Regions from separate parts of the Paenibacillus sp. JZ16 genome, predicted to be linked through region 2. Evidence: a T-box and tRNA genes for the amino acid it is inferred to sense, from the RefSeq annotation. Region 2 holds a T-box; the other holds one or more tRNA genes.
The links. The T-box of region 2 lies ahead of tyrS (tyrosine--tRNA ligase). A T-box ahead of a tRNA ligase gene usually reads a tRNA of that ligase, here a tRNA-Tyr.
Positions count from the first base shown of each region.

Region 1: it has a tRNA-Tyr gene. The T-box ahead of tyrS (tyrosine--tRNA ligase) is inferred to sense a tRNA for this amino acid. The anticodon was not compared.

Region 1 covers NZ_CP017659.1:3,347,982-3,364,066, forward strand. Annotated here, with positions in the region: gene yunB (sporulation protein YunB) at 1-26, opposite strand, end outside; gene BJP58_RS15255 (ArsR/SmtB family transcription factor) at 187-531, opposite strand; gene BJP58_RS15260 (SRPBCC family protein) at 536-961, opposite strand; gene BJP58_RS15265 (DUF1801 domain-containing protein) at 1,153-1,578, opposite strand; gene BJP58_RS15270 (TrmH family RNA methyltransferase) at 1,809-2,606, opposite strand; gene BJP58_RS15275 (potassium channel family protein) at 2,681-3,343, opposite strand; gene sspI (small acid-soluble spore protein SspI) at 3,482-3,718, shown strand; gene BJP58_RS15285 (peptide chain release factor 3) at 3,805-5,385, opposite strand; gene zwf (glucose-6-phosphate dehydrogenase) at 5,507-7,054, opposite strand; gene BJP58_RS15295 (YwmB family TATA-box binding protein) at 7,192-8,034, opposite strand; gene BJP58_RS15300 (response regulator) at 8,339-8,983, opposite strand; gene BJP58_RS15305 (sensor histidine kinase) at 8,967-10,040, opposite strand; gene liaF (cell wall-active antibiotics response protein LiaF) at 10,082-10,726, opposite strand; gene BJP58_RS15315 (PspA/IM30 family protein) at 10,896-11,582, opposite strand; gene BJP58_RS15320 (PspC domain-containing protein) at 11,584-12,063, opposite strand; gene BJP58_RS15325 (PspA/IM30 family protein) at 12,066-12,743, opposite strand; gene BJP58_RS15330 (LiaF transmembrane domain-containing protein) at 12,812-13,111, opposite strand; tRNA gene BJP58_RS15335 (tRNA-Leu) at 13,541-13,620, opposite strand; tRNA gene BJP58_RS15340 (tRNA-Arg) at 13,629-13,705, opposite strand; tRNA gene BJP58_RS15345 (tRNA-Cys) at 13,718-13,791, opposite strand; tRNA gene BJP58_RS15350 (tRNA-Gly) at 13,803-13,877, opposite strand; tRNA gene BJP58_RS15355 (tRNA-Gln) at 13,893-13,967, opposite strand; tRNA gene BJP58_RS15360 (tRNA-His) at 13,984-14,059, opposite strand; tRNA gene BJP58_RS15365 (tRNA-Trp) at 14,084-14,157, opposite strand; tRNA gene BJP58_RS15370 (tRNA-Tyr) at 14,164-14,248, opposite strand; tRNA gene BJP58_RS15375 (tRNA-Thr) at 14,253-14,328, opposite strand; tRNA gene BJP58_RS15380 (tRNA-Phe) at 14,351-14,426, opposite strand; tRNA gene BJP58_RS15385 (tRNA-Asp) at 14,495-14,571, opposite strand; tRNA gene BJP58_RS15390 (tRNA-Met) at 14,602-14,678, opposite strand; tRNA gene BJP58_RS15395 (tRNA-Val) at 14,767-14,842, opposite strand; tRNA gene BJP58_RS15400 (tRNA-Glu) at 15,018-15,092, opposite strand; tRNA gene BJP58_RS15405 (tRNA-Ser) at 15,109-15,200, opposite strand; tRNA gene BJP58_RS15410 (tRNA-Asn) at 15,206-15,281, opposite strand; rRNA gene BJP58_RS15415 (23S ribosomal RNA) at 15,437-16,085, opposite strand, start outside.
Region 2 covers NZ_CP017659.1:2,582,872-2,598,956, reverse strand. Annotated here, with positions in the region: gene BJP58_RS11730 (extracellular solute-binding protein) at 1-1,475, shown strand, start outside; gene BJP58_RS11725 (ABC transporter permease) at 1,505-2,476, shown strand; gene BJP58_RS11720 (carbohydrate ABC transporter permease) at 2,492-3,427, shown strand; gene BJP58_RS11715 (glycoside hydrolase family 2 protein) at 3,479-5,257, shown strand; gene BJP58_RS11710 (aldose 1-epimerase) at 5,271-6,275, shown strand; gene BJP58_RS11705 (glycoside hydrolase family 2 protein) at 6,333-8,075, shown strand; gene BJP58_RS11700 (family 43 glycosylhydrolase) at 8,165-9,562, shown strand; gene BJP58_RS11695 (ArsR/SmtB family transcription factor) at 9,804-10,751, shown strand; gene tetA(58) (tetracycline efflux ABC transporter Tet(58) subunit A) at 11,049-12,080, shown strand; gene tetB(58) (tetracycline efflux ABC transporter Tet(58) subunit B) at 12,077-12,892, shown strand; T-box leader at 13,011-13,241, shown strand; gene tyrS (tyrosine--tRNA ligase) at 13,332-14,591, shown strand; partial or broken gene BJP58_RS11675 (NAD(P)H-dependent flavin oxidoreductase) at 14,760-15,884, shown strand; gene BJP58_RS11670 (right-handed parallel beta-helix repeat-containing protein) at 15,989-16,085, opposite strand, start outside.

The sequences.
Region 1 (16,085 bases), 770 kb from region 2:
CTGCTTCCCCATCTCTTTCGTCTCATGCTTGGTCCCCCCTATTTACGCCCCGAGGAGCATGTTTACCATGGCAAGCTCTCCTGTATAGAGGGTATGCGGACAAACGGCAAAAAAGAAGAGCAAGGATGGGATCCTCACTCTTCTTCCTTATGGATATTCAATTTCAAGAAAGACTGCAAAGAGGATCTACTTGTCGTCCTTTGGATTGTCTTCTTGATCCTCCACATAATATTTCAGCATCGACAGTTTATTCTCCCAGAAGCGGTCGAAATAAGCCAGCCAATCCTTTAATTCCTTAAGCGGTTCGGCATCCAGCCGATAGCGCGTTTCGCGTCCAACCTTGCGGTCCTGCACAAGGCCCGCTTCCCCCAGGATTCGGAGATGCTTGGAAACGGCGGTCCGCGTCATGGAGAAGTGCCCTGTAATTTCTTTAACCGGCATTTCTTTATCACTTAACAAGCCAAGCAGCTTACGGCGTGTCGGATCTGCGATAGCTTGATAAACATCATGCTTCGGAGCGGCTCGCGACATGGGATTAGGCCTCAACGTATCCCGCAAGCTTCTGAACAATGCCTGCCCAGCCGTTGTCCATACGCCCCCGCACGATATCGTGTGCTTCCCCGAACTCGGTCACTTGATCCGCTGTCCATCCGCCGTGAATGAGCGTAAATTCCGTATGATCTCCCTGCTGTACCAGTTCGAACGTAACACTCCAATCCTTGCCCCAGTTAAAAGACAAGCGGTTGGGCTCGTCAATAAGCGTGACCTTGCATGGTGAATTGCCGAAAGGGCCTGCATTCAATTGAAACTCAAAGCCTTCCACCGGCTCAAAATTGTTAGGCATAAACCAGGCTGAAATTCCTTCAGCCGTTGCCACGGCTTTCCACACCTTCTCGATGGGCGCTTTCAGCACCAGCGTATGACGAATATCCGGCAGCTTGCCGTTTGATGCGTTGTCCATATCACATAAACCTCACTCATGTTTAATATTATGAAACCATTTGGTTTCCCTTATTGCATTATAGGACACCAAATGGTTTTACGTCAAATAACAATATTCACCTGTTACCCAATCAGCGCACCCTATTGTCCAGCCTCCCTTAAAGCCTTGTAAACCAGGCAGCTTGCCAACTTCTCATGGCCTAGAGCTCGCTAGGACTGAGCCGGGTAGGTCTTGTTCAAGAAGGCAATCGATTCGCGAATCAGCTGCTTTAGGACCTCCACATCAATATCTGCCACTTTATTAATATACACGCAGCCTTTCCCGGCCGTATGTTTACCGAAACTCGGCAACAGCTCCTCCCGCTTCTCATCGCCCGGCGCAAAATACAGGCTGATCTTCGCCTTGCGCGGCGAGAAACCTACCAACGGCGCATCGCCTTCGTGCCCGGTAGCGTAGCGGTAATGGTAGGAGCCGAAACCGATGATGCTGGGGCCCCACATCTTAGCCGGAAAACCGCTCGTCTCCTCAAAAATCTCCAGCAAACGATAAGCATCCTCCCGTTTTTTCGGCGAATCCACTTGCTCTATAAACTCCACCACGCTGTGATCCGTTTCTTTTGTTTTTTGCTCGTACATTAGGGTTTGACTCCTTTCGAATACTCCTGTTATTATGACCAGCCTTATTAAAAATAAGAAAAACGTCATCGACGTACTTGTTAGAAAACAGACCGTATTTAGCGGAAGCTTTCTTGCAATATAAGGAGGTAAGCCTCTAATGCTACTTATCTCTTAAATAAAAAAAGCCGGAGATGATTAGCCATTGATTTCTAATCACTTCCAGCTTTGTCGAGGAGCCGCTCCGGTCTTTATTGACCTGTATATTCTCTTTGCCGTAAAGCCTCGTACATCAGCACCGACGCTGCCATAGCCGCGTTCAACGATTCGGCTTTCCCCGGCATGGGAATACGGATCGCATCGTCCACGAGTTCCGCAACCTCAGGTGAGACACCGCGCCCTTCGCTCCCAATCACGATCCAGCTTGTCCCTTTGAAATCATACTCGAAGCAGGAATGTTTCCCTTCCAGCAGGGTTGTCACCAATCGGGCCCCCCGTTCTCTGGCTTCCGGCAAAATGCTTAGCAGATCGCCCTCCAGCACCGGTAAGTGAAACAGGGATCCCATGGTAGAGCGCAGCGTCTTGGGGTTGTACAAATCCGCGCAGCCGCGTCCCAGAACCACGCCAGCAGCCCCTACGGCATCTGCGCTTCGTATGATGGTTCCTACATTCCCCGGGTCCTGAAGACCGTCCAGAACGATGACCAAACCGTTCTCGCGCAGGATCAGGTCCTGCCATTGACGTGCTTCTTTGCGGACCACGGCAAACACCTGCTGCGGTGACGGTGTATCACTGACCTTCGAGATGACGGCATGAGATACGCCAATCCATTCAGCACCTTGTCCTGTATCCGATATATGACGAAGTTCCTGGGGAATGCCCTTCTCCACATCATACGCAACACACTCGATGTCCACTCCGGATGACAGGGCTTCCTGTACGAGATGAATGCCTTCCACCACATACTTGTTCTGCTTGTCTCGATGTTTTTTCTCCTGAAGCTGTGCCCAGCCCTTCACTCTGGCATTCTGCGGCGATAGTATCTCCATGGTTCATCCATCCGTTCTTTACTTATATATAAAACCGAGTCCCACTCAACCCAGCATACCCGCTTGCGGACAGCTTACTTCGGATAAGCAAGCTCCATCTTCGTTAAGTTATTCTTGTGCCCCACAATAATGAGAATATCGCCTTCCTCAATCCGGTCATCCGGACTTGGAGAAATGTTCATATCCTCATCTCTTCGAATCGCCATGACATTGCAGCCGAATCGTGCCCGAATATCCAGTTCTATCAGATTGTGACCGACCAGATCTCCTGTAGCAAGCATCTCCATAATGCTGTAGTCGTCCGACAAATCGATATAATCCAAAATATTCGGTGACACCAGATGATGGGCAACCCGCAGCCCCATATCCCGTTCAGGGAAAATCACCTTGTCCGCACCGATTTTGTTCAGCACTTTTCCGTGCAGCTCATTCTTCGCTTTCACGATAATGGCCGGTACGCCAAGATCCTTCAAGATCAGCGTAGTCAAAATGCTGGATTGAATATCCTCCCCGATCGCCACGACAACCACATCAAAATTCCGTATGCCCAGCGCCCGAAGCGCTTCTTCATCGGTCGAATCCGCCGATACGGCATGCGTGACCATACTCGCGATTTCCTGAATGCGCTGTTCGCTCGCGTCTACGGCTAATACATCAAATCCCATGCTGCTCAATTCCTTAGCAACACTCGTGCCAAAACGCCCCATACCGATTACTGCGTACTGCTTCTTAGCCATTTATATATCCCCCACGAGCCTAGGTCATCCATAATCATAATGGTAATAGTATATCATACTGTCCCGAATACTTGAATGTAACTGCCCCGGAACGGGCACATTACCAATGACCCTTTCATAACAAGGAGGAACATGTCCATGTCCATATTGTTAGATCTAAGGCAGGCCGTCATTCATAAAGTCCACAATCAGGACGAAGAAGAGCTGCGCTCCATGATCGAGGGTTCCGTTGACGGGCCTGAAGCTGCCCTGCCGGGACTCGGTGTAATGTTTGAAATGATGTGGAAAGACATGGATGCTACCCAGCAGAACAGCCTTGTCTCTTCCCTCCATGATCATCTAAAAACCGTTACGCCCGGCAACCTTCAAGGATAATCCCATGGTCAACAAAAAAGAACAATCCCCTAAGCTGTGAAAGCTGGGGGATTGTTCCTTTTTGCTGCATATTTATATAACATCACTTACGGAGCGGTCTCAAGAAACTGGGCGGTTGGATTCTTGTCGATGGCGGTTCTCATCGCATACTCATTTTCGAACAAGACAACATAGTTATCCTTCTTGTCTTTGACCAGCGTTGAGTTTATCCGGAACTTGGACGGATCAATATTGTCGTCCACGATCCAGCGGGCGAACTGATACGGCATGCGTTGAAGCTGGACATCAACGCCGTATTCACCCTTCATCCGGTACTCGAAGACTTCGAACTGGAGCTGTCCGACAACCCCGAGAATGGTCTCGTCAAAACTCACGGTGCGGAATACCTGAATGGTGCCCTCTTCCGTCAGCTGATCAATCCCCTTCTGATATTGCTTATGTTTCAACGCATTCTTCACCGTTACTTTCGCAAAAATTTCCGGTGAGAATGTTGGAAGCTCATCGAATACAACTTCACGACCTTGACTGAGTGAGTCCCCAATCCGGAAAATGCCCGGGTCAAACAGACCGATAATATCGCCAGGGTATGCCTCCTGCACAATATCTCGATCCTGCGCCAAAAACTGCTGCGGCTGCGCCAGCTTGATTTCCTTGCCTACCCGAACATGCTTCACGCTCATACCGCGTTCGAACTTGCCCGATACGATGCGCAGGAAAGCGATACGATCCCGGTGAGCCGGATTCATATTGGCTTGAATCTTAAATACGTATCCGGAGAACTTCTCATCGGTTGGTTCCACCACACCCTCCGTACTGCGGCGCGGCTCCGGCTTCGGCGCAAGCTGAAGAAAGTTCTCCAGGAAGGTCTGAACGCCGAAATTGTTGATCGCACTGCCGAAAAATACAGGTGTTAGCTGACCCTGCATAACTTTTTCCAGATCAAATTGGTCTCCGGCAACATCCAGCAGCTCGAGGTCTTGACATAACTGATCATGCAGGTAATCGCCTGCCATCTCGCGAATGATCGGATCCTCATAGCCTTCGACCTTCTGTACCTTAATCGTGGAATGGTCGTCGCCCTGGAACAATTCAACCTGATTTTTAACCCGGTCGTACACGCCGCACAGGTCACGCCCGGAGCCGATCGGCCAATTCATCGGTACGGAGCGGATGCCGAGAACCTGCTCAAGCTCCTCCATCAGATCAAACGGGCTGCGCCCTTCGCGGTCGAGTTTGTTGATAAAGGTAAAGATCGGAATGCCCCGCTTCGCACAAACCTGAAACAGCTTGATGGTCTGGGCCTCGACCCCTTTGGCTACGTCAATCAACATGACGGCGCTGTCAGCGGCGGTCAGCGTACGATAGGTATCCTCACTAAAGTCTTGGTGACCCGGCGTATCCAATATATTAATCCGATGCCCTAAATAATCAAATTGCATAACAGACGAGGTAACCGAGATTCCCCGCTGCTTCTCGATCTCCATCCAGTCACTCGTTGCATGCTTGCTCGCTTTACGAGCTTTAACCGATCCAGCCAGACGAATGGCGCCCCCAAACAAGAGCAGCTTCTCGGTCAGTGTTGTTTTACCGGCGTCAGGGTGGGAAATAATCGCAAACGTGCGGCGCTTATCCACTTCCTGCTGCAGTTCATCTATTTGCTTTGCCATTTCACTTATCCCTTCGTAACTAAAGTCATGTATATCATTGTACCACAATTTATACGCAAATCATCCCCATGCGCCATGCGCATGAGGATGATTTTTAACACGTAAATTTTAGAAAATGATCTTAGTTTTTGAACCACACCACATTATCCTCAAGCTGACCGTTTACCGGCCACCAGTGGAATCCGTCTTCCTTCAACAGCTCATCCGCTTTGTCAGGTCCCCACGATCCAGCAGGATACGATTCCAGCTCGCCCTGGTTCTCTCTCCATGCGCTGGCGATACGATCCACGAAGGACCATGCCGAAGCCACTTCATCCCAGCGGGTAAAGTAGGTGGAGTCTCCACGAGCAGCGTCATGCAGCAGACGCTCATACGCCTCAGGAGAATTAATGCCCACGATGCAGCTTTGGCAGAAGTCCATCGCTACAGGAGCGATCTCGGATTCAGATCCCGGCTTCTTCGCGTTAATCTTCACGTAAATGCCTTCCATCGGATTGACGCGAATAACGAGCAGGTTAGGCTCCAGGGAATGCTTTTGGCCCAGGTATACGTTGGTTGGCATCCGTTTGAACTCGACAACCACCTCGGTTGTCTTAACCGGGAGACGTTTGCCCGTACGGATATAGAACGGTACGCCAGCCCAGCGGAAGTTATCCACGAAGACTCTGGCGGCAAAATAGGTTTCCGTATTGGATTCCGGATTCACTTTGTCCTCTTCACGGTATGCCGGCAGATCTTTGCCGCCCGCGGAACCGCTCGTATACTGACCGCGAACTACGTTGTTCTTCACTTCTTCATGCGTGGCATACGGACGCAAGGAGCGAAGCACCTTCACCTTCTCGTCGCGGATATCCTCTGCAAGCAGTCGGCTAGGCGGCTCCATCGCAATCATAGTCAGCAGCTGTAGCATATGGTTCTGGCCCATATCCCTTAGAGCGCCTGCATGATCATAGTACCCGCCGCGCTCCTCGACACCAACCGTTTCACCAAGCGTGATTTGGATGTTGGCGATATGCTTGTTGTTCCACAGCGGCTCGAAGAAAGCATTCGCAAAACGTATAACTTCGATGTTCTGTACCATTTCTTTACCCAGATAATGGTCAATCCGGTAGATCTCTTCTTCCTTGAACACTTTACGGATCTCTTCGTTCAGCTTGGCAGCCGACTCCAGATCGTAGCCGAACGGCTTCTCGATCACAAGACGGTTCCAGCCTTCTCCGTCGAGCATACCGCCCTTCATCAGGTTAAACGATACGCTGCCAAACAATTCCGGTGCAAGCGCCAGATAAAACAAGCGGTTGCCCGGTATATTAAATTTTGTTTCCAATTGCTCCGTTTGTTCGCGAAGCTCACGGAAACCGTCAATATTGTTAATATCTAAAGATTTATATTCAAAATGTTGTGCAAATGCATTCCATTCACTATCCTGTTCCGAACTATATCGGCAGAATTCCTGAATTGAACGATACACGTCCTCCCGAAACTCTTCCTGGGTGCGCGGACGCCGCGCCACGCCGATTACCGCAAAATCCTCATCCAGTTTTCCTTCACGATAAAGACTGTAGATCGCCGGAAACAACTTACGTCTTGCCAAATCACCAGTCGCTCCAAAGATGAAAAATACAGCTCCCGGTGTCTTCATTGTATCTAGATTTTGATTTTCAGCCATGGCTCCTCATTCTTTCTATGAATTATAGTGTATTTTTATGCATCGGCACTTAACTCGATGTGATGACATTTTAGCATATTCATTTCAAGTATGCTATCACATTCCGCATTTTTTCATCCGAGTTTCAGAAATCATTTTCAATATTCTATTGTAATGACGGGAAATCCGATCGTTATTCTACTACTTTTCTTCATCGAATCTTCATGCACCGCGATCTGCATATGAATCGGCGTGTCGCCACTCATCACAAAAGCGCCCAGTGAAGGAACCTCATATGAACGGCTTTGTGTTGTGTCATCTGCATAATCCTCAACGGGGCGAAGCGAGAGTTTTTGGGCTACTGCCTCTTCTACCTGAGCCATCGTTCCATCAACGCTAGCCGTCTCCGATGCATATCCTTGAATGGACGCATTCCAGGAGTTCGATATGCCTGCTTGCTTCATCATCTCTTGAATCTGCTGCTGCAGGGTCATCATTTCCCGGGACTGTCCAGCTGCTTCTCCTACAAGCATGGCTCTGACATAGCTATGACCCTCCTTCGTGAAAGCCCAGTCCAGATGCACCGATACACCGGAGAGCACGCCTTCTGCTTGGAATACTTCATTTCCCTGAAGCTGGGACGTTGTAATCCCGGAGAGCCCCATTGTACGAGCCAGCTGCTCAGCCGTTGTCTTAGCTTGATCCTTCGATATGGAATTTATCATTTCACCTTGAATTTTTACCGTGAGTATTGCCGAAGGCTCCATATGTTCTTGCCCAAGCGCCGCCAGAAGTATTAGATCGCTTTCTGCTGCTTCCCCAGCTCTAGTTATTCCATTGACACCTGTTTCTACCGTTCCGCCCGAAGCTGACGCTTCTCCTGCATGCGGAGCTGATCCGTTTCGATTGCTGTCCGTTGTCCCCGCAAAACCCGCCATCATAGCTGCTGCCCCGCACAGCAACAACATCATCACAATGATCTGTAAACGCATCTTCCGCATGGTCAGTCACGCCTCCCCGTTCGAATCTATCAATCTAGTAAAAGGATGGCCTCGTTACCGCGGATTTATACCTCGCTTTTTAAATAGCTCCTTCATCGGGCTGTATGTAGAGATTCCTTCTTCCCTGTCAATAAATAAAAAAAGCTCCCGATCCGGGAGTCTTTAAGCCTGCCTTTCATTGTTATATGGATATGTTTATAACTTACGCATCGCATCATGGATCTGCTTTCGTACCACGCTCAACATCTCAGCATCTTAGATATGTTTATGTCACGACCATCGCATAAAAAAGAGCCGGCATTCTTTACTCAGCCAGCCCATTTTTATAAGCGTAGATGGCAGCCTGGGTTCGATCCTCTACCCCCAGCTTGCCTAATATATTCGTTACGTGAAACTTCACGGTTTTGATGCCTATAATCAAATCATCAGCAATATCCTGATTCGACTTGCCCTGCGCCACCAGTCGCAGCACTTCCATTTCCCGGTCCGTAAGGTCGTTATGCGCCGGAGCTTCATTTTGCGGATGCCGGAATCGATTCATCATCTTGGAGGCAACCTGCGACTCCAGCACCGACTGCCCGCGTGCGGCTGCACGTATAGCATCAGCTACTTCAGAAGCACGGGATGTCTTCAATAAATAACTGAACGCACCTGCTTCAATAACCGGATACATCTTCTCATCGTCCAGATAGCTGGTCAGTACAATGACCTTAAGATTAGGAAACTGATTCATCAATTGGCGCGTCGTCTCGATTCCATCCATTCCGTCCATCACCAAATCCATCAGCACCACATCAGGATGATATTCCTGCGCTAAGCGTATCCCTTCCTCGCCGCTGCCCGCTTCACCAACCACCTCGATGCCGTCCTCTGTACCAAGCACAGCCGCTAAACCGATCCGGACCATCTCATGATCATCCACCAGCAGCACTTTAATCGGCGTTTCCATCTACATCCCCCCGTTTGCGTTCTTCGTTTATGAGTGGCACAACGATCTCAATTCGAGTCCCTTTACCCGGTGCTGTTATAAATTGTACCGAGCCCCCGATCTCCGTCACCCGTTCCTGCATCGTCGATAGGCCGTAGGAAGTCTGTTTCTTGTCATCCAATTCAAATCCGATCCCATCGTCCCGCAGCATCACCCGAACGGTGTTCTGCCTGCGGTGAATACGAATATCCATTTTCTCCGCTTTCGAGTGTCTGAGGGTGTTCGACATGGCCTCCTGGATAATCCGGAACAGATGATTTTCGATCCCTTTGAGCAAATGTATGTCATCGTCCATTTCAAACGTAATTTCCATAGGTACTTTGATTCGTAATTCCTTAATCAGTTCACGCAGCCCCTGCTCAAGTGCCTTTCCTTCGAGATAAACCGGCCGCAGATGAAGAAGAAGCGCCCTCATCTCGGACTGGGCTACAGCCGACATTTCCTCGATCAGAGCCACCTGGCGCTGCGCTTTGTCAAAATCCTTATCCAGCGTCCTGCCCACAGCGGTTGCCGTCATCGAGATGGCAAACAGCTGCTGAGAAACCGCATCATGGAGCTCGCGCGCCAGACGCTGCCTCTCTTCCACAATCGCCGTAACCCTGGCCTGCTCGGCAAGCTGGGCATTGTTCGTAGATAACCGCTGCAAGGAAGACACCTGATCCTCCCAGCGTTTGCTGATCTTCACCAGCTGTTCTCCAAGCCGGCCCACTTCGTCTTCGCCGATGTCCGGCATGACGTCCGTAAGGCTGCCTTTTTCCCAGTTCACCAGCGTTTCCCTCACAAGATCGACCCGTCGTTTTACCCGGTATCCCTGGAAGAAGCCATAGATCGCACCCAGCCCGATCGGCAGCAATACGATGGTAATGCCGGCTTCGATCCGGTTCTTCCACGTCTCAAACGGTTGAAGATAACCATATGTATATAATAAATATAGGACAACGAGCATGACAACCAATCCCAGAAGGGTCCCCTCACGCATACTTCGGGTAATCATATTTGCTTTCTTTTCCGTTTCCACGGGGCAACCCTCCTGAATGGTTTACACAAAACTTACGTTTATTATGTCATTCTTATATTCAAATCTCCGCCCAAATAAGAAACAATAAATTTCACTTTATATTCACTGGTCTCATAATTGGGTGATTTATACCGCACGCGGTTTAATATGCCGGTTTCCTTCCGGTCGTCCATATGAATGGAGCCAAACAGGATGGATGCTTCGATCTCCACCCCATAGTAGTCCGGAATCATCAGATCAATATCCCCCAGCATCCCATGGAACATCAGGACCGTTTGGCGTTCCTCCGGAAGGGCCAAGGACAGATCCACATCCGCCTCTCCCAGCACATGCCACACACTCAGACTGCGCATCACCCACGGAGCCCGGTCCCAATCAAAGTTGGACATAAAGTTCTGCTTCTGAATGTATTTCGTCGTGGTATGAGCTCGTTTGGACTTGCCATAAAAAATACCTAGCGATATCAAGCTGATGCCGATAATCAACATGAGATGCTCCAGCAGCAGCAGTACGGCACCTACTCCGAGCAGAATGTATCCCTTCTTCACATGTCCATGCCTGATCTGAAGGACACCTGCAAACATGAGTAACAGGGCGACAATGGTGAAGAAACCAAACCATCGGCCGAAAAGCAAAATAAAACCCAAGCTGATTAAACCAACTGCTATCCAGCGGTTTCTGTCCATGTCGCACCTCCTTGATGGCCAAGATATAAGCTCGGAAAAGCCATATCAGTGAGACGTTCCCCACTGTATGGCTTTGCCTGTACTATACGACAATCTCATTCGTATAGCATATCATATGAACATGGTGTTCGAATACGGTTTAATACTATTTTGCTGACTTGCTAAGGAATTACTCGGACTTCGAAGAATTCCCCATTTTGTTTTTCAAAGCTTGCAGCTGCTCATCCACCTTCAATTGCTTCTCAGCGTCCACGGGGCTTGTGTATACTGCGTTGTTAGGACGGTATGGGGCGCGAAGCACATCAGCTTCTGCTTCCATTTGCATGATTTTCTCCTCCATGCGATGGAAGCCCATCGAAGCACTGCCGCTTTCGATCGTGTGCAGGCTGCTCACTTGAGACATTTGCTTCTTCGCTTTAGCCATTTGAGCGCGGGCTACAAGCTCATTGCGCTTGTTGCGCATTTTGTAGAACTCGTCTTTCATTTCATGCAGCTGAGCTACAAGCTCTTTTGCTTGAGTCTCGGATTGCAGGTGCAATTCCACGTACTCGGTTTCTTTTTGATCGAAATAGATTTTTTCTTCCAGCAGCTTGCGAGCCACTTCTTCTTGACCATTCTTCAGAGCCAATTCAGCTTGAGCTTCACGTTGTGCCGCCATCTTCACAGCCTCATCGACGCGCTGCTTCATACGACGCTCATTAGCCATTTGCTTCGCAACCGTTACCTCTGCCTCATGAATTTCTGCCTCCATGTCGCGCAGGTACTGGTTCAACATTACGATCGGATCCTCTACTTTATCCAGCAGTTCATTCACCGATGCTTTCGTCATATCCTTAATTCTTTTAAATACTCCCATGTTATTTATCTCCCTTCTCATAGTTCGAAAGTTTTTTCTTCAATTCTTCGATTTCTTTTTGCATTGCTTTTCTTTCAATATCCTTCATCATCGCATCCAGATCGGAATCCGTTGACGCGTTGTTTCTTGTACCATTGGGACGGTCATATTTGGGACCAAAGCTACTATGCTCATTAGGATAGCCTTGACGTCCATAAGAATCATTATAGCTGTTGTAGCCTGGTCCAGGGCCCGGATGATCGTTGTAACGGTATCCGCCGCCATGTCTGCCCTGTGGACCATACGGATCGTGATAATACGGCTCCTTAGGTACTACAAGGGATGCAATCAGATAGATCAACAGCGTTGTACCGCCTGTGAAAAAGATACTGACTACAAATATGATTCTAAGTAGGGTAGATTCGACTCCGAAATGATCGGATATACCGCCGATCAACCCTGTGAACATTTTGTCTCGGGTGGAACGGTACAATCTAGTCATGGTTACTCCTTTCCGCTGTTATTCAGCTTTTGCTTCAGGCGGGCAAGTTCTTTTTCTAATACAGTGGAGACCGATTCACCAGCCTGTTCCATGTATTCCTGCCCCATGCGGCGTAAATCGCGAAGACTTCTGGCTTCCAGTTCCCAGTCGCTGATACGGTCTTCGAGGCGATTGAACATCTTCGGTACGTCATGACCGCCGCCGTAGGAGCCCGTACGTTCATTCATTTTCTGCTGAAGACGAAGGGTTTCCACTCGGGCAACATAATATTGACGCTTGCTGTATACCGTCTGATATTCCATCCGCAGCTCGCCGAGCTGCTCCTCGATTTCTTTTAACGACTCCAGGCTTGAGGACAACAGGCCTTGATACTGCTCGATCTTTTCCTCATAGATCAGTTTTTCCTGCAATGCCAGCTTGGCAAGATGTTCTTCGCCGGCCTTCAGTGCAAGCAGTGCCTGCTCTTCGCGTTTATATCGCATGGATTCGGCTTGATCCACCTGCTGCTTCAGCTGTCTGGAATGTACTTGGCATTGCTGCTGCAGCTTCTCAGCCTCAGCAATGTCCTGTCTGGTTGAATGTAGGAACTGGTCGATCAATCGAACCGGATCCTGGCTCTGCTCGAGCTTTTCATTCAATGTTGCTACGGTTATGTCTCTTATCCGCCGGAAAACACTCATATTGGCTTAGCCCTCCTCATCTATCATGATCTGTTGTTCATGCATGTTATTTAATGTAGTGGTTTTTATCAATAACGGGGTCTACCATTCTTCAATCGAGACAACCCGTAGATGATCAAGATAATTCCAAAGATCGGACCGATCAGCCAAGACAGTTTACCCATCAACCAGATCACACCGATACCGAGAATAACCCATCCCATCAAGGTGTTACCTCTCCGGATCCCGTAGTATCCCAAAGCGACCATCAGGATTGGAATTAGAAGACTGAACAACCACCCAAGCAGAGGACCGAATACTCCAAGGAGAACCAAGATCCCTACACCAATCAACAGGATACTCATTCCATTTCCTTTTGAATTTCTCATTTATACACCGCCTTTCTGTTGTTTGATCGTTGTTTCTTTTGTTCAACCTTATGACTCTATTCTAGGTAATTTTGAGTTTCGCTAAAACGGCCTGGGGACGGTTTTTGAACCTAGACCTAAGGCGGGGCCTTCTACAGACCTACGTCCAACCCTGCACTGGATCGATTAATCGAAGGGTTTGCTTGTGTAGATGAATCCGGCTGGATCATCTTTGTTTTACCTATAAAGAACGTGGTTTCTAATGATAGTTTAGTTTAAAGAAGTGTAGCTTGAAGAAGATCTGAAGGTGATAGAAAAGCCCCCTGTAAAGGTAACTGGAGAGATAGCATGCAGAATGGAGTCTAATATTTAAATCACGAAGTAGCAATCGATGTAGATGCAACGAAAAAAGGAATGCAGACGTTTATCGTCTACATTCCTTTTTGATGATGCCGGTGAAGGGACTCGAACCCCCACGGTTTCCCTCACGATTTTGAGTCGCGCGCGTCTGCCAATTCCGCCACACCGGCTTACATTATGGCGTGCCCTAAGAGATTCGAACTCCTGACCTTTTGATTCGTAGTCAAACGCTCTATCCAGCTGAGCTAAGGGCACATAAGTTTGTAATGGAGGCGCCACCCAGATTCGAACTGGGGATAAAGCTTTTGCAGAGCTGTGCCTTACCACTTGGCTATGGCGCCAGAAATAAAAATGGAGCGGACGACGGGAATCGAACCCGCGACCCTCGCCTTGGCAAGGCGATGCTCTACCGCTGAGCCACGTCCGCAAACATAAAAATCAATGGCTGGGGATATAGGATTCGAACCTATGCATGACGGAGTCAAAGTCCGTTGCCTTACCGCTTGGCTAATCCCCAATATGATTTTGTAATATGGGGCGATCGAGGGGAATTGAACCCCCGAGTGCCGGAGCCACAATCCGGTGCGTTAACCACTTCGCCACGACCGCCATACTGAAACACTGTGATACGATTGGCAGGGGCAGCAGGAATTGAACCCACACTAACGGTTTTGGAGACCGCTGTTCTACCTTTAAACTATGCCCCTAAAAACTGGTGGAGGATGATGGATTCGAACCACCGAACTCGAAGAGAGCAGATTTACAGTCTGCCGTGTTTAGCCACTTCACTAATCCTCCAGAATGGTGCCGGCGAGAGGACTTGAACCCCCAACCTACTGATTACAAGTCAGTTGCTCTACCAATTGAGCTACACCGGCATATAAAGTTATAAAACGTACATGGTGGCTCGGGACGGAATCGAACCGCCGACACGAGGATTTTCAGTCCTCTGCTCTACCGACTGAGCTACCGAGCCTTAAAGCTCTTCGCGAACTTTGACGGAACCCATATCGGATACTCATCTCATCCCAAAGTTGTAAATAATGGCGGAACTGACGGGATTCGAACCCGCGATCTCCTGCGTGACAGGCAGGCATGTTAGGCCTCTACACCACAGTTCCAAGAGGCATTATCGCTATCGCGATATAAATTGGTTGCGGGGGCAGGATTTGAACCTACGACCTTCGGGTTATGAGCCCGACGAGCTACCGAACTGCTCCACCCCGCGTCATTATAAAGGGTTGCTTGTATGGGGTCCCCGAAAAGTAATCGGAATTACCTACGAAGCATGCGCTTCACTTTTTGGGGATAAATCATGGTGGAGGCTGAGGGGATCGAACCCCCGACCCTCTGCTTGTAAGGCAGATGCTCTCCCAGCTGAGCTAAGCCTCCGTAACAAAGCGACTTTCATCATATCAAAATCTGATATAAGAAGCAAGTGTTTTTTCAAGAAAGTGGTGACCCGTAGGGGATACTCTCACTTCGTTCGAGACTGTGAAGTCTTTGCTTACGAAGTTATCCTCCGACGAACCGACGGGATTCTCATCCCCTGATGCAATTAAGAAAGTGGTGACCCGTAGGGGATTCGAACCCCTGTTACCTCCGTGAAAGGGAGGTGTCTTAACCCCTTGACCAACGGGCCTTGCTTAAAATAATAGTGGCGGAGAGAGAGGGATTCGAACCCTCGAGACGCTTTTGGCGCCTACACGATTTCCAATCGTGCTCCTTCGGCCAACTCGGACACCTCTCCATAAATGGCTCCCCGAACAGGACTCGAACCTGTGACAACTCGATTAACAGTCGAGTGCTCTACCAACTGAGCTATCAGGGAACAATATTCAATTCAAGTGTTTGATCACCTGAAAACTAGATACGAAACGATCTTTGCGTTGATTAGAATCCGTAGCATTCACCCGATGTGGTATCGGGGTCCCCGAAAAGTATTCGGTGTCAGCTTCAAAGCTTCACTTCACTTTTTGGGGTGATTTGGATAAGCCCTCGACCGATTAGTATTGGTCAGCTCCATGCATTGCTGCACTTCCACCTCCAACCTATCTACCTCGTCGTCTTCAAGGGGTCTTACTAATTGGGAAATCTCATCTTGAGGGGGGCTTCACGCTTAGATGCTTTCAGCGCTTATCCCGTCCGTACGTAGCTACCCAGCCATGCTCCTGGCGGAACAACTGGTGCACCAGCGGTACGTCCATCCCGGTCCTCTCGTACTAAGGACAGCTCCTCTCAAATTTCCTACGCCCACGACAGATAGGGACCGAACTGTCTCACGACGTTCTGAACCCAGCTCGCGTACCGCTTTAATGGGCGAACAGCCCAACCCTTGGGACCTACTTCAGCCCCAGGATGCGATGAGCCGACATCGAGGTGCCAAACCTCCCCGTCGATGTGGACTCTTGGGGGAGATAAGCCTGTTATCCCCAGGGTAGCTTTTATCCGTTGAGCGATGGCCCTTCCATGCGGTACCACCGGATCACTAAGCCCGACTTTCGTCCCTGCTCGACTTGTAGGTCTCGCAGTCAAGCTCCCTTATGCCTTTGCACTCTTCGAATGATTTCCAACCATTCTGAGGGAACCTTGGGGCGCCTCCGTTACTCTTTAGGAGGCGACCGCCCCAGTCAAA
Region 2 (16,085 bases):
TCATTCCAAGCGATTATTCCGCTTATCCCGTCAAAGGCGATGTGGTACTGGATGTATGGATGCCTGCCAACTCCAACATCCCGGATATGAATAATCACTTGGTTCAGAAGCAGGTGGAGAAGCTCACCGGCATTAAAGTAAACTTCATTACGCCGCCCGTCGGGCAGGAAGCGGATGCCTTCACCTTGATGATCTCCTCTGGCGAGCTGCCGGATATCATCATTGACCCGGGCCGTTATCCGGGAGGCTTGGAAGCGGGGGTAAACGACGGCGCTTACCTCGATTTGACCGACCTGATGGAAAAGCATGCCCCGAACTATTCGGCATGGCGCAACTCGGACGAAACGAGAAGAAAAACGACCGTGACCGATGATGGCAGGCTGCTGGGTTTCTACGGGATCGCTCCATATTCCGAATGGATCTGGTTCGGCACATTAATCAAGCAGGAAGCGCTGGATAAGACGGGACTTCCAGTCCCGACGACGATAGACGAATGGTATGAATTTCTGAAGAAATCCAAGGAAGTCGGATATAAAGCGCCGCTGAATTACGGATCGACGTACGGCCAAATTTTTACCGGCATCATTAATGGCGCATATGGCGTCTGGGACTGGACCTTCCTGGATGAGAACGGCAAAGTCGCATGGGGGCCTGCACAACCGAAAGCCAAGGAATATCTCGCGACCATGCAGCAGTGGAATAAGGAAGGCTTGCTGAATCGGGATTGGGCTACCGCCGATTTCAATCAACGGATGGCTAGCGCGATATCCGATGATACGGCCGTCATGATGGACTCCCCGGATACGATGTGGAGCTATTGGAAGGTGCAGAACGATATTGATTTCGTGGGGGCGCTGAATCCTGTTCTGAATAAAGGGGACAAATCCGCAACCACCTATAAAAACTTCAAAAGAACCGGAACCGGTGCAGCCATCACGACTCAGAGCAAAAATGTCGAAGCTGCAATGGCATGGCTGGATTTCAACTTCAGCAAAAAAGGCTGGGAGCTCATTAACTTCGGCGAGTACGGCACGGTTCATTTAGTGGATGAACAAGGAATGCCTTATTATCCGGAAAACAGTTACATCTACAATGACCCGGACGGTCAGCCGGTAGACGTCACACTTTGGAAATACCGCTGGCACAGTTGGCCGAACATTCGCGATGAGCATAATGCCAACCCGTTGATCTCGGCGAAGGGAAGCTATTCCGGAGATATCCGAAAGGATTGGACGGAAAACATGGATACCAGCATGGCGATGCCGCCGATCACGTTCACGAAAGAAGAAGTCTCACGCGAAGCCGAGCTTGGAAACCAATTGTCCACGCTGCGCGGAGAATACTTTGCCAAGATCATTATGGGCGAATTGCCGGTCGATGCTTACGATAAATTTTTGAAGGAAGCGCAGAGCATGGGGCTGGACGAATTCCTAAGTCTCCATCAGGCAGCCTTGGATCGGTATAACCAACGATAGTTTTCATAATAAGAACAGGTGGTTGATTCATGGAGATATTACAGAAAAACAAGGAACTAGGCCATGTTCGGACGCCCTCGGAGCCCAAGAATACCAAACGGTTGATTCAAAAAGATCTCAGAAAGAATTGGTTTGTCTATCTGATGGCCCTTCCCGTCGTGGCGTGGTTCTTGATCTTCTGCTACGGACCGATGTGGGGCGTCATGATCGCATTCAAGGATTTCAAGCCTTTACTGGGCTTCGCGGACAGCGATTGGGTGGGCTTCAAGCATTTCATCGATTTTTTCTCCGGACCCTATTTTTGGAGAGTCGTGAAGAATACGCTCCTGCTGAATGTTTGGGGCATCGTGTTTGGATTTACGGCACCGATCATCCTGGCCTTGCTGCTGAATGAGGTTCGTTCTTCCAAATTTAAGCGGACCGTTCAAACCATTACGTATATGCCGCATTTTATTTCACTGGTGGTTGTGTGCGGGATCATTCACATCTTTACGGCCAATGAAGGGGTCGTTACGCAGCTGCTTTCGTTCATAACGGGAAAAGACTACTCATCCCTTCTCGGGTACTCCAATTTGTTCCGCCCGATTTATACCTTCTCCGGAATCTGGCAGAGCATCGGCTGGGACAGCATCATTTACCTGGCTGCGATGAGCTCCATCGATCCTTCATTATATGAAGCGGCCGATATCGACGGGGTCGGCAGGGTGAAAAAAATGTGGTACATTACGCTGCCTCAGATCAGTCCGGTCATCATCATCCTGTTTATCTTTGCGATCGGCGGATTGATGGCTTCCGGCTACGAGAAAATTATTCTGCTCTATAATCCTTTGATCTACGATACGGCGGATGTCATCGCTTCCTATGTTTACCGCAGGGGCTTGAGGGAAGCCAGCCTGAGTTATTCCACAGCCGTCGGATTAATAAGCTCCATCGTAAACTTCGGGCTGTTATGGATGACAAATACCATCGTGAAACGCAGATCTGAATCCAGCTTATGGTAAGAGAGAGGGAAGGTTATGGAGGATATCAAGCAACTCAAAGTGAAACGAAGAAGGAAGCATAAAAGCATAGGAGACCGCGTATTCGACTTCACGAACTATACGCTGTTAACCGCCTTAACGTTGGTATGTTTTTATCCCATACTGCATATCTTGTTTGCCTCCGTCAGCGATCCCAGCGCCTTGATGGCGCATAAAGGGGTTTTGTTAAAGCCGCTGGGATTCACGCTCGACGGTTACAAGCTGGTGTTCAAAGACAACAGCCTGCTGAAGGGGTACATGAATACGATCATTTATGTTGGATTGGGCACCTTGGTCAATATGGTCATGACGATATTGGGGGCATACGTGCTCTCCAGACGGGACTTGTATTTCAAGAATTTTATCATGGTTCTGATTACGATCACGATGTTCTTTGGCGGAGGGCTGATACCCTGGTTCCTGTTAATGAAGGACATCGGCTTGTACAACAATCTGTGGGCGATGATTCTGCCGACCGCTTTAAGCACTTGGAACATCATCATTCTAAGAACCGGCTTCCAATCGATTCCGAGAGAGCTGGAAGAAGCGGCATTGATCGACGGCGCAAGCCAGGCCAACATTCTGATCACGGTGATCCTGCCGCTGTCGAAAGCCACGCTGGCCGTTATCTTCCTGTATTATCTGGTCGGGAATTGGAACTCCTGGTTTAACGCGATGGTTCTGCTGAAGGACAGGGAATTGTTTCCGTTACAGCTGTTAATGAAGGAAATCCTGGTTGCCAATGATTCGACGGCCACCACGATCGGCAGCGCGGGCGGAGTCGTTATTAACAGCGCCCAGAGCTCGACCGCGTTCCGGGAGCTGGTTAAATATTGCGCGATCGTGGTTTCGACGGTGCCTATATTAATGGTGTATCCGTTCCTGCAGAAGTATTTCGTGAAAGGCGTTTATGTGGGTTCGATCAAAGGCTAGACGTTCAAACGAGCACATAGAGAGACTGAATCATTAGGAGTGAGTTGCATCTTGACGACAGAAGTTAGCAAGACACAAACGGTTCGCAATGAATATCCGAGACCCCAGTTTGAGCGTAAAGAGTGGTTAACCCTCAATGGCGAATGGGATTTCAGTTTTGATGATGAAGCCATCGGCGAGGATGCAGGGTGGCATCGGGTGGAAGCGAAGGCTTCCTTCACGCGGAAAATCAACGTGCCCTTTACGTTCCAAAGCAAGCTGAGCGGCATCGGCGACCCTTCCTTTCATGATGTGGTATGGTACCGCAGAACGTTCGACGTGCCGCAGGACTGGAACGGGAAGCGGATTATGCTTCATTTCGGCGCCGTGGATTATTTCGCCAAAGTGTGGGTAAACGGGCATTTAGTGGCGATGCATGAAGGCGGGCATACGCCGTTCCAGGCCGACATTACGGCCGCGCTCGCGGAAGGAAGCAACACGATCGTGCTGCGGGCGGAGGATTTCAGCCGAGACGTCACCCTGCCGCGAGGCAAACAGTACTGGCTTGAGCATTCGGCAAGCATTTTCTATACCCGTACGACCGGCATCTGGCAGAGCGTGTGGCTGGAGCCGGTATCCTCGGTACATCTGAGAAAAATAAGGATGACACCCGACATTGACCGGAACGAAATACGCATTCGGACCTTCCTTGAGGGTTACAAGTCGATGGAGAATCTCAAGCTGCAGATCACCGTATCGTATAAGGGTGAACAAGTTGCCGAAGATCAATATGCAATTCGAAACGCGGAGCAGCTGCGGTCCATCGGTTTGAGTGATTTTACGGATCATGGTCTGGGACGCCTGTGGAGCCCTGAGCATCCGAACCTGTATACAATCGAATTCCGCCTTGTTCAGGATGAGAACGTCGTCGATTTAGTATCCAGCTATTTCGGGATGCGGAAGGTATCAATCGAGAACGGCAAGCTATGCCTGAATAACCGCCCGTATTTTCAAAGGCTCGTGCTCGACCAGGGGTATTTCCCTGAGGGAATTCTAACAGCGCCGTCGGATGAGGCTTTGAAGCGCGATGTGGAGCTGGCGAAGGAAATGGGATTCAACGGCGTGAGAAAGCACCAGAAGACGGAGGACCCCAGGTTCCTGTACTGGTGCGATAAGCTCGGCCTGCTGTTATGGAGCGAGGCGGCCAACGCATATGAATATTCCGAGTCGTATGTTCGCCGCTTCACAGCGGAATGGCAGGAGATCATCGAACGGGATTATAACCATCCTTGCATTGTAACCTGGGTTCCGCTCAATGAGAGCTGGGGAGTTCCGAATGTTCAGCTGGATAAGCGTCAGCAGCAGCACGGGCTTGCGATGTATCATTTAACGAAGTCTTTGGACGATAGCAGGCCGGTTGTTTATAACGATGGATGGGAGCATATGACCACGGACCTGGTCACGATTCATGACTACGAGAGCCGCCAGGAAGTGCTGGAGAAGAGGTATGCAACAGCAGCATCGGCGGTGGAAGCCATGCCGGCCAACCGGAGGATATTCGTCGGCGGTGCTTCCTATGAAGGCCAACCCATCCTGGTGTCGGAGTTTGGCGGCATTGCCTTCAAGAAAAGCGATTGGGAAGGCTGGGGATATTCCGGAGCCGAGAACGAGGAGGATTTCCTGATCCGGCTCAAGGCCGTAGTGGATCCCATGTTCTCTTCCCCGGTGATCCAGGGATACTGCTACACGCAGCTGACGGATGTCGAGCAGGAGATCAACGGCTTGCTGACGTATGATCGCAAGCCCAAAGCGCCGCTTGAAACCATACGCAGCATCATGACGGGACAATAGGAGGTGTGGAGTAATGGACGGGACGAATGCTTATGAAGGGGTATACCATAACGAGAAAGCAGTTTATTTAAGAGCCGGGAGTTATGAGGCTATCATGCTTCCGGATATCGGCGGAAATTTGATATCGTTCCGGGACCTCGATACGGGCTGCCGGTTTCTGCATGAACCGACGCTTGACGAAATGTCGGCCTTCAAAGCAAGGCCGATGATCCATGGCATTCCGGTGTTGTTTCCCCCGAACCGGTATCAGGATGGCCGGTTCAGGTGGAACGGCAAAATCCATCAGCTGCCGGTTAATGAAGAGGCAACCGGTCATCATCTACATGGATTTCTGTACAATATTCCATGGGAGGTTGATGAATACGGGCATTCCGGGCAGGAAGCTTATGTGACCGTGTCTGTCCGCGTGGATGAACGGCATCCGGTATTTCGGAGCTTCCCGTTCCGGTTCCATATTCAGCTTCGGTACGGATTAAGCGAGCAGGGGCTATCCCAGCGGGTAACGATTACCAATACAGGCCAAGAAGCCATGCCGTGTCTGCTGGCGTTTCATACGTCCGTTAACGCGCCATTTACCGAGGGAGGCGACGCCCGGGATTACCGCTTAAAGCTGACCGTCGGGAAGCGGTGGGAGCTGGATGGTCGAATGCTGCCCACCGGCTCCCACCAGGAGCTGTCGGCGAACGAGCAGGCCATGCAGGGGGCAGGCGTTTATCCCTTCTTCGAAAGCATGGACAATCATTATACCGCCGAGCCCCAAAACGGAAGAAACCGGATGGAGCTTACCGATGGAGCAAAAAAGTTGACGCTGGTTTATGACGTAGGCACCTCCTACAAACAATGGATGATCTGGAACAACGAAGCAACCGAGGGTTTCTTTTGCCCTGAGCCGCAGATCAATCTGGTCAATGCACCCAATATGGACATGGAAGCTGAAGAGATCGGATGTTTCAGCCTTGAACCGAATGAAATCTGGGAAGAGACCAGCAGGCTGTATGTGAAGGAAAGTCGAGGCTAAAAGCCGCAGGCGATTGCCGGGCAAGCCGACAAATTAAACATAATGAAGGAGTTAAACATGACTGAATTAACACTGCCGCGTCCGGAGTACCCCCGTCCGCAATGGGTAAGACCCGACTGGATCAATCTGAACGGTTCTTGGCAATTCGAAATCGATCATGGGAAAAGCGGGAAGGAGCGCGGATTCCATGAGCCGGGACATGATCTGTCCGGAACGATCACCGTTCCTTTCTGCCCCGAAAGCAAGCTGTCCGGCGTTGAATATAAGGATTTCATGGCAGCCGTATGGTATAAGCGGGATTTTACCGTGCCTGAAGCATGGGAAGGCAGCATCCTGCTTCACTTCGGGGCTGTGGATTACGAGGCGGAAGTATGGGTAAACGGTGTATCCGTAGGATCGCATCGCGGGGGATATACGCCCTTTAGCTTAGATATCACCTCGCATGTAATACCGGGCAAGAACGTGATTACCGTCTGTGCGGAGGATGACGTCCGTTCCGGACGCCAGCCGCGCGGGAAACAAAGCGGACGCTTCCACTCGCATGGCTGCGATTATACCCGTACGACGGGGATTTGGCAGACGGTATGGCTGGAGCAAGTGCCGCGGGTCTATATGTCCGACATGAAGCTGGTGGGTGACCCGGATAATGGCTGTGCCCACCTCGAGATTAAGATCAACGGGAACGCAGCAGGCCATAAACTGACCGCATCCGCCCAGTATGAAGGGAAAGCGGTAGGGAATGCGAGTGCCGTCGTATCCGGGCCGTACGTCAAACTTACCATTCCATTATCGGAGGTTCACTTGTGGGAGGTGGGTCAGGCCAGGCTGTACGATCTGGAATTATCCCTGCAAGGACAGGATCAGGTGTGTGACACCGTCCAATCCTATTTCGGGCTCCGAACCGTCATGCTGGACGGAATGGCCTTCCGCATCAACGGCAAATCCGTATTTCAACGACTTGTGCTGGATCAAGGCTTCTATCCGGATGGGGTCTACACCGCGCCAAGCGATGAGGATCTCCGCAAAGATATCGAAATTTCGATGGGACTCGGCTTTAACGGCGCAAGGCTTCACGAGAAGATGTTCGAACCGCGCTTTCTGTATTGGGCTGACCGGTTAGGGTATCTGGTATGGGGAGAGCATGCCAATTGGGGGCTCGACATTACCACGGCGGAGGGATTGTCCCATTTTCTGCCGGAATGGCTCGAAGGGATGGAGCGCGATTTCAATCATCCTGCCCTTATCGGCTGGTGTCCCTTCAACGAGACGTGGGACCGGGACGGCGCCAAGCAAAATAACGACGTACTGCGCATTGTATACGAAGTCACGAAGAAAATGGACCCGACGCGTCCCGTGATTGATACGAGCGGCAACTTCCATGTCGTGACGGATATTTTCGATATCCATGATTACGACCAGAACCCGGAGACGTTCAAACAGCGATATGAGCCGATGAAGAACGGTGGAGAGGTGTACAATAGCTTCCCGAATCGGCAGCAGTATGAAGGCCAGCCTTATTTCATCAGCGAATATGGCGGCATATGGTGGAATCCGGACCAAAAAGACGAGAAGTCCTGGGGGTACGGCGACAGGCCGACATCCGAAGCAGCGTTTCTAACGCGTTATGCGGGCTTAACGAATGTGCTGCTGGATCATCCGATGATGTTCGGTTTTTGTTATACCCAGCTGTACGACGTGGAGCAGGAAGTGAACGGATTGTATACCTATGACAGACGTCCAAAATTCGATCCCGACGTGATTCGCCGCATCAATTCCCGTAAGGCCGCGATTGAAGATTGAGCCGTTATCATGACCGTTATCGAAATAGGCAGTGTTACATTTCTGCATGATGTATGATTGCATATTATCCGAAAGGAACGTGACGAAGGATGAAGGTGAATTACCGGAATAAATTATTGCTCACGATATGCGCATTCCTTATTCTTCCTATGGGTCAGGCGACACATGCGGCTACGCTTCAAAATAACTTCTACAACGTGGTCATGCAGGAGGGCGCGGATCCATGGGTTTATAAACACACCGACGGCTTTTACTACTTCACAAAAACGACCGGCGGAAATGTGACCATATGGAAGTCCGCACAGCTTACGACGATTGATGCAGCTCCGACGAGGGTCGTGGAAACGGGCTGCTGCAGCATCTGGGCTCCCGAATTGCATTACATCAATGGGGCCTGGTACATCTACTATGCCAAGGATGACGGGGATAACGTCAACCACCGCATGTATGTCATGGAGAACACGTCGGCGGACCCGACGCAGGGAACCTGGCAGTACAAAGGCCAGATTACGGACCCGACGAACAAATGGGCGATTGACGGCACGGTGCTGCAAACAGGCGGTCAGCTGTATTTTATATGGTCCGGCTGGGAAGGCGACACCAATGTCCGGCAGAATTTGTATATCGCCCGCATGAGCAATCCCTGGACGATCGATTCGAATCGCGTTGAAATCGCAAGGCCTACCCACAGCTGGGAAACGAACCATTCCCCGCACGTAAACGAAGGGCCTCAGGTGATTGTGCGAAACGGTCTCATCAATCTGGTATACTCTGCAAGCGGAAGCTGGACGAACGACTATTGCTTGGGCCTCATCACGGCCAGCGCAACCAGCGATCTGCTGAATCCGGCATCATGGAGCAAACGCAGCCAGCCTATATTCAAGTCCGGTAACGGTTTGTACGGACCGGGTCATCATTCGTTCACCAAGTCGCCCGACGGTACGGAGGACTGGATACTCTATCATGTCGCCAAATACAATAATGCCGGGTGGAACCGCGAGGTTCGAATGCAGAAATTCACGTGGCATGCCGACAACACGCCAAATCTCGGCGTCCCGGTGAATCCGAATGCTCCGATAACCTTGCCTTCCGGCGAAGCAGCACATATCCGTTACGAAGGCGAGGAAGGGACATTCGGCGGTATCGCCTACGCATCTCAGAGCCCTAACGGCTCGGGAGGCATGAAGGCCGGGCATATCGATACGCCGGAGAGTTATGTGGAATTCACGGTTCATGCCGCGTCGGCAGGTGAATACATTCTGCTCGCCCGCACGGCGAACGGGACAGCCGGGGGGAATTGGTCCCATCTCATGCTCAGCGTAAATGCCGGTACGGCGAGCAAGTTCCATATCACGAATAAAGGATGGGAGAACTGGGGACTGTCCACGGCGCGGATTCAGTTGAAGGCCGGTGTGAACACGATACGTTTTTCAAAAGGCGAGGGATACGGAGAAATCGACTTTTTTGACATCAAGCCTGCGAATTAGGACACAACCGATGGCACAGTGGGTCGATAAATAAAGAGTTGTTAGCTTGATCATGGATGGCTTCCGGTTCTCCCGGAGGCCATTTCTGGCTATGAAAGTCATGGTTTGCTTGTCCGGCTATATGATGCCTTATGTCAAGAGGCAGTAAAATGGCTGGTGTAAGCCTTTCCAGTATGATTGTTTTTCATTTCATTAAGAAGTAAAATTATTGTAATGAATATGTTTAAAGGAGAGCAGATTTGTGCTGGAACTTGGTTTTAACGACCCGGAAAGATTGGTCACGGTAGCCCATGCCTTGTCAACACGTTCTCGGGTTGATATTCTAAGGCTCTTGAATTCCAAGAACTTGAATATCATAGAAATCGCCGAGAAGCTCAAACTCCCCGTTTCGACGGTAGCGAGCAATATCAAAGTGTTGGAAGCGGCTGAGTTAATTAATACGGAATTGCTTCCGGCGTCACGTGGGGCCATGAAGGTCTGCAGCCGGAATTATGATGATATTCATATTGCGTTGAATTTGAGAAACTCGGTACCCAAAGGAGTAACGCATGTCTATGAAGTAGAGATGCCGATTGGCCATTACAGCGATTGCGAAGTATCGCCGACATGCGGAATGGCGAATGCCGACGGGTATATCATAAAGGAAGACGAGCCGGCGAGCTTTTACCATCCCAAGCATGTTAATGCCCAGATCATCTGGCTGCGCAAGGGATATTTGGAATATTTGATGCCGATGGATATTCCGGCCGGAGCTCGCATCGAATCGCTTGAATTGTCCATGGAGATGTGTTCCGAGGCGCCCAATTATGATCATAACTGGCCTTCGAATATTTCCGTGTGGGTCAATGGCGTTGAAATTGGCATGTGGACAAGCCCCGGCGATTTCGGGGATCGGCGCGGCAAGCTGAACCCGAATTGGTGGTATGATTGGGCAACGCAGTACGGGTTTCTCAAGACTTGGCGGGTTGATCATGAGAAGACGACGCTGGATATGGAGAAAGTGTCGGGTGTTACATTGGCTGAGCTGAATCTTTCCGAGAGTCCCAAATTGCGGCTGCGTATCGGCATTAAGCCCGATGCCGTCAATCAAGGAGGGCTGAATCTGTTCGGTCGCCAGTTTGGAGATCACGAACAGAATATCATCATGCAGTTGAAATATACGATGGATCAGGATGGGGAAGACCTTTAATCACGCTTGTATAAGTGGCCGAAGGCTCAGCTGTTGACGAAGAAGAGGCAAGTCAGCGGCAGCTTGTTGGCGAAGAGGTTTCCCGTTTAGATAAAGGATAAAGTGGCAGTGCAGAAGGTATTTCTGTGCTGTCGCTTTTTTTGTTTGCCCTTAGAAGTATTCGGAGTAACACGCGAATCCTTATCGAATGAGGATCATTTTCATGAAAAGAGCCCATTCTTTTCCCGGTTTACATTCCGTTTAAATAGGGGTGCTACGATTCAATCATCATCCATTAGCGAAGAGGAGGAAATCATAATGGAGCATGCATACAAAAAGAAAATAGAACCAAAACCTGGCGACTTGGCCGTTGAGGCTTACGGACTGGTCAAAACATTCGGCGATAACCGCGCCGTGGATGGGGTGGATCTGAACGTACGTACCGGAACGATCTACGGTGTGCTTGGCCCGAATGGGGCAGGCAAGACGACCACCATCCGGATGCTGGCGACCTTGCTAAGACCGGATGCGGGTTCGGCCCGAATCTTCGGACATGACGTGCTGGCGGAATCGCAGATTGTCCGTCAGTTGATCGGGGTAACCGGCCAATATGCGTCGGTGGACGAATCGCTCAGCGCTACGGAGAATCTGATTATATTCTCCCGTTTGCTTGGTTTGGGGCGTAAGGAGGCAAGGCGCAAGGCGGAAGAGCTGCTTGAGGAATTCGGTTTGTCGGAAGCCGCGAAGCGGCCGCTAAAAAATTTCTCCGGCGGCATGCGGAGAAGACTGGATCTGGCGGCAAGCCTGATTGCCCAGCCACCGCTCATCTTCCTGGATGAGCCGACGACGGGGCTGGATCCAAGGACGCGTTCCCAGATGTGGGATACGATCCGCCGATTGGTGAATACCGGTTCAACGGTATTGCTGACCACGCAGTATCTCGAGGAGGCGGACCAGCTGGCAGACCGCATCGCCGTTATCGATTACGGCCGGGTTGTGGCCGAGGGTACGGCCGATGAACTGAAGATGTCGGTAGGCACTTCCTCGCTGCATTTGACTGTCGAGGATTCGGTTGACATGGATCGCGCCCGCCATACCGTGGAACAAGTGTTAGGCGTCCATGCCAATGTATCGCCGGAAGCCGGAAAGATAACGGCGCCGATGGCAAATGCGGGTCTTGTTACAGACCTGTTGATCGAGCTGCGAACGGCAGGAATCGGCTTGTCCGAGATGAGCGTGCAGAAGCCGACCCTGGATGAGGTGTTCCTGACGATCACCGGCCACGGCGTGAAGGAAGACGCTGCCCAAGGGTCTTATGAATCCAATGATCGAGAGGTGGCACGGGTATGAGCAGCTCCATGATTCAGCCTGGGACGGAACGTCAGCTTAAGAACCGCACGAGTTTGGGTCAGACGGTCCGAAATTCGTTGACCATGGCTTACCGCGGGCTGCTGAAGCTCCGGCGCACGCCCGAGCAGTTGTTTGACGTCACGTTTCAGCCCATTATTTTTACGCTGATGTTCACCTATATTTTTGGGGGCGCCATCTCCGGTGACGTGGCGAGTTATTTGCCCGTCATCATTCCAGGCATCCTCGTCCAGACCGTGATTACGACCTCCGTCGTCACAGGCGTTCAACTGCGCGAGGATATGGATAAAGGCGTATTCGACCGATTCAAATCGCTGCCGATTGCACGCATCGCACCGCTGGCGGGCGCCCTGCTGGCAGACACGATTCGGTATACCATTGCGACGGTGCTTACCTTTACGATGGGATATATTATGGGGTACCGGCCTGAGGGCGGCTTGGGTTATGTTGCGCTTGCGGGGTTGGTCGTCATTTTGTGCTCATGGGCCATTAGCTGGATTTTTGCTTTCTGCGGCGTGATTGCAAGATCTGCCTCCGGCGTGCAGGGGATATCGATGATCGTGCTATTTCCGCTCACGTTTCTCTCCAACGCGTTTGTGCCGGTGGATACGATGCCGGGCTGGCTGCAGTGGTTCGTCAATATGAATCCGATCTCGCATCTTGTAACAGCCGTTCGGGATCTCACCAACGCTGGCACTGTGGGCTGGGATCTCACGATATCCTTGGTTGGTGCCGCGGTTATCGTGGCGATCTTTGCTCCCATTACGGTTCGTGCGTACATGCGCCGCACTTGATACCAAGGGGGCTCGCCTAACGGCGTTTACCCATCCTGTCGGAGAAAGCAGGACTTCCGTCCGAAACGCAGGTTGACATCGATTTATTAATTCACTATACTGTCTGTAATCTTATAAGCGACATACGTTGAAAGAGCCCAGTAGCAGCTTGGTCCCTGTTCTAGAAAGCCGGGGGATGATGGAACCCGGTACACACCAAGGCGGCGAATTACACTCTGGAGTATCTCGGGTAATGCCGAGCGGAAACGACGAACGATATCTCGTCTAATGAGCGGCATGAATGACGCGCGGCAGCGTGCAGATCATTCGTGCAATCAGGGTGGTAACACGGTTAACAATCGTCCCTATGTCTATACAGACAAGGGGCGATTTTTTGTTTTTCAACGAGTTGGACGTTTCGTTATAAGGAAATTACTGAACTAAAAGGAGTGTTAACACTGTGAATATTATCGACGAACTGGAATGGCGCGATGCGATCAACCAACAGACGGATGCCGAAGGCCTCCGGGAACTTACGAATGAAAAATCCATCTCGCTGTACTGCGGCGTGGACCCAACGGGCGACAGCATGCATATCGGTCACCTGATTCCCTTTATCATGCTCAAACGCTTCCAGCTTGCCGGCCATCGTCCGGTCATTCTGATCGGGGGAGCGACAGGCACCATCGGGGATCCAAGCGGACGTCAAACTGAGCGCTCCCTGCAGACGCTGGAGCAGGTTCAGGCTAACGTTGACGCGCTGACCGTGCAAATGAAAAAGCTCTTCGTAACCGAGGGTGACAATCAAATCCGCATGGTTAACAACTACGACTGGACGCATAAAATCAACATCATTGAATTCCTGCGCGATTACGGCAAGAACTTCAGCATTAACTCGATGCTGGCGAAGGACGTGGTTGCGAGCCGGCTTGACAGCGGGATTTCGTTTACGGAATTCTCATACCAAATCCTGCAGTCGGTCGACTACCTGCATCTGTACCAGCATGAGGACGTGCAGCTGCAAATCGGCGGATCGGACCAATGGGGCAACATTACAAGCGGCCTGGATCTGATCCGGAAGAAAGAAGGGCCCGAAGCAAAAGCATTCGGCCTGACCATACCGCTCATGCTGAAGGCCGACGGCACGAAGTTCGGCAAAACGGCCGGCGGCGCGATCTGGCTCGACCCGAACAAAACGACGCCGTTCGAGTTCTACCAGTTCTGGGCGAACACCGACGACCGCGACGTTGTGAAATACCTGAAGTACTTCACCTTCTTGACCAAAGAGCAAATTGACGAATTGGCCGAAAAGGTGCAGAGCGAGCCGCATAAACGCGAAGCGCAAAAAATGCTGGCTGAGGAAATGACGAGATTCGTGCACGGCGAAGAGATGCTGGAGCAGGCTAAGCGCATTACGGCGGCTTTGTTCAGCGGCGATATTAAATCCCTTACGGCCGATGAGATCGAGCAGGGATTTAAGGAGATGCCGACTTTCGAAGCCACGCCGGAAACGAAGAATATCGTGGACTGGCTTGTGGATCTGGGCATCGAGCCATCCAAGCGGCAAGCTCGTGAGGATATTACCAAAGGCGCCATCTCGATGAACGGCGAGCGTATCAGCGACGTCGGTCACGAGGTGACAGCCGACCAAGCGATCGGCGGCCGCTTCATCATCATTCGCAAAGGCAAGAAAAACTACAGCTTGGTGAAAATGTCCTAGAAGACGTTGTAACCATCGGGGAGAACGGTCTCCCCGGACGAAAACACCCATAAAAAGCCGCTAAACACGTTTCATGTGCTTAGCGGCTTTCTTATTACCAGGTTATCCAGAATCTTTTGGTTGGCCTATTGGCGTTCTTCTTTTATTTGAAAGTTTCTCACATTTAATAGGATAATATTTGTAGTGTTAAAGGAGGTAGATGATATCATGAACATTCAACTGCAGACCGAGCTGTGCGAGCTGTTCCAAATCCGTTATCCGATCTTGCAGGCAGGGATGGCCGGAGGACCGACAACAGTAGAACTGGTCGCCGCCGTATCCAACGCAGGCGGACTCGGCACGCTGGGTGCGGCTTACATGGAGCCGGCTGCCATTCGCGACAGCATTCAGGAAATCCGCAAGCGGACGGATCAGCCTTTTGCCGTCAACCTTTTTGTGCCCGGTGCCCGGGATCGCCATGAGCGAATCGGAGAGGTTCAACAGGAGTTAAACCGGATGCGGGATGATCTTGGCATTCCCCATGCGGGCAAGGACCACGTAGCAACCCCGGATTGGTTCGAGCAGCAATTCGCGGTTCTGATCGAAGAGAAGGTGCCTGTCATCAGTACGGCATTCGGGATTCTGGATGAGCCTCATATGCAGCAAGCAAAAGCGGCTAGGCTTCGGGTTGTTGCGATGGCTACCACAGTCCGCGAAGCCATGCTGGCTGAGCAGGCAGGGTGTGATGCCGTCGTTGCCCAAGGCAGCGAAGCGGGGGGACACCGTGGAACGTTTGATATTTCGGAGCACCCGATGGGGGCCCAGATCGGAACGTTTGCCTTGGTACCGCAAATCGTGGATCGCATCAAGATCCCCGTTATTGCCGCCGGAGGCGTGATGGATGGACGCGGGCTCGCAGCTTCGCTTGTTCTTGGAGCCCAAGGCGTTCAGATGGGGACGCGATTCCTGACCGCAGTCGAATCGGGTGCGCATGAGGTTTACAAGCAAGCGCTCCTTCAGAGTACGGAAGAGAGCACGGTGATCACCAAAGCGTTCTCGGGACGGCCTGCAAGGGGAATCGGCAATGCATTCATCCGGCAATGGGACCAGAGCGGCATAGAGCCGCTGCCTTTTCCTACGCAGAATACGGTGACCCGCGACATCCGAAACGCGGCTAATCGCCAAGACAATCCGGAGTATATGTCATTGTGGGCGGGGCAAGGCACCAGAGGCCTGACTGCAGGACAAACGGCAGCGGATATTGTGGCCGAGACGATCCGGGAAGCGTTGTTGATCTGCTCATTTTCTTCGTAAATCCGATCATTGGAGATGAGAGCGGATTATGCCATTCGCTTAGGAAAACATGAAGCAGCAGGCCACCTGAAGAAAACCCATAGGGTGGCCTGCATATCTTTTGGCTAGAAGCCGTAAGTATCTCCGCCTTCGCCGCTCCACGTCATCTCCACGAAGGAGGACGGATTGGAAGAAGTCGCTGTTTTGGAGCCGGAAGCGTAG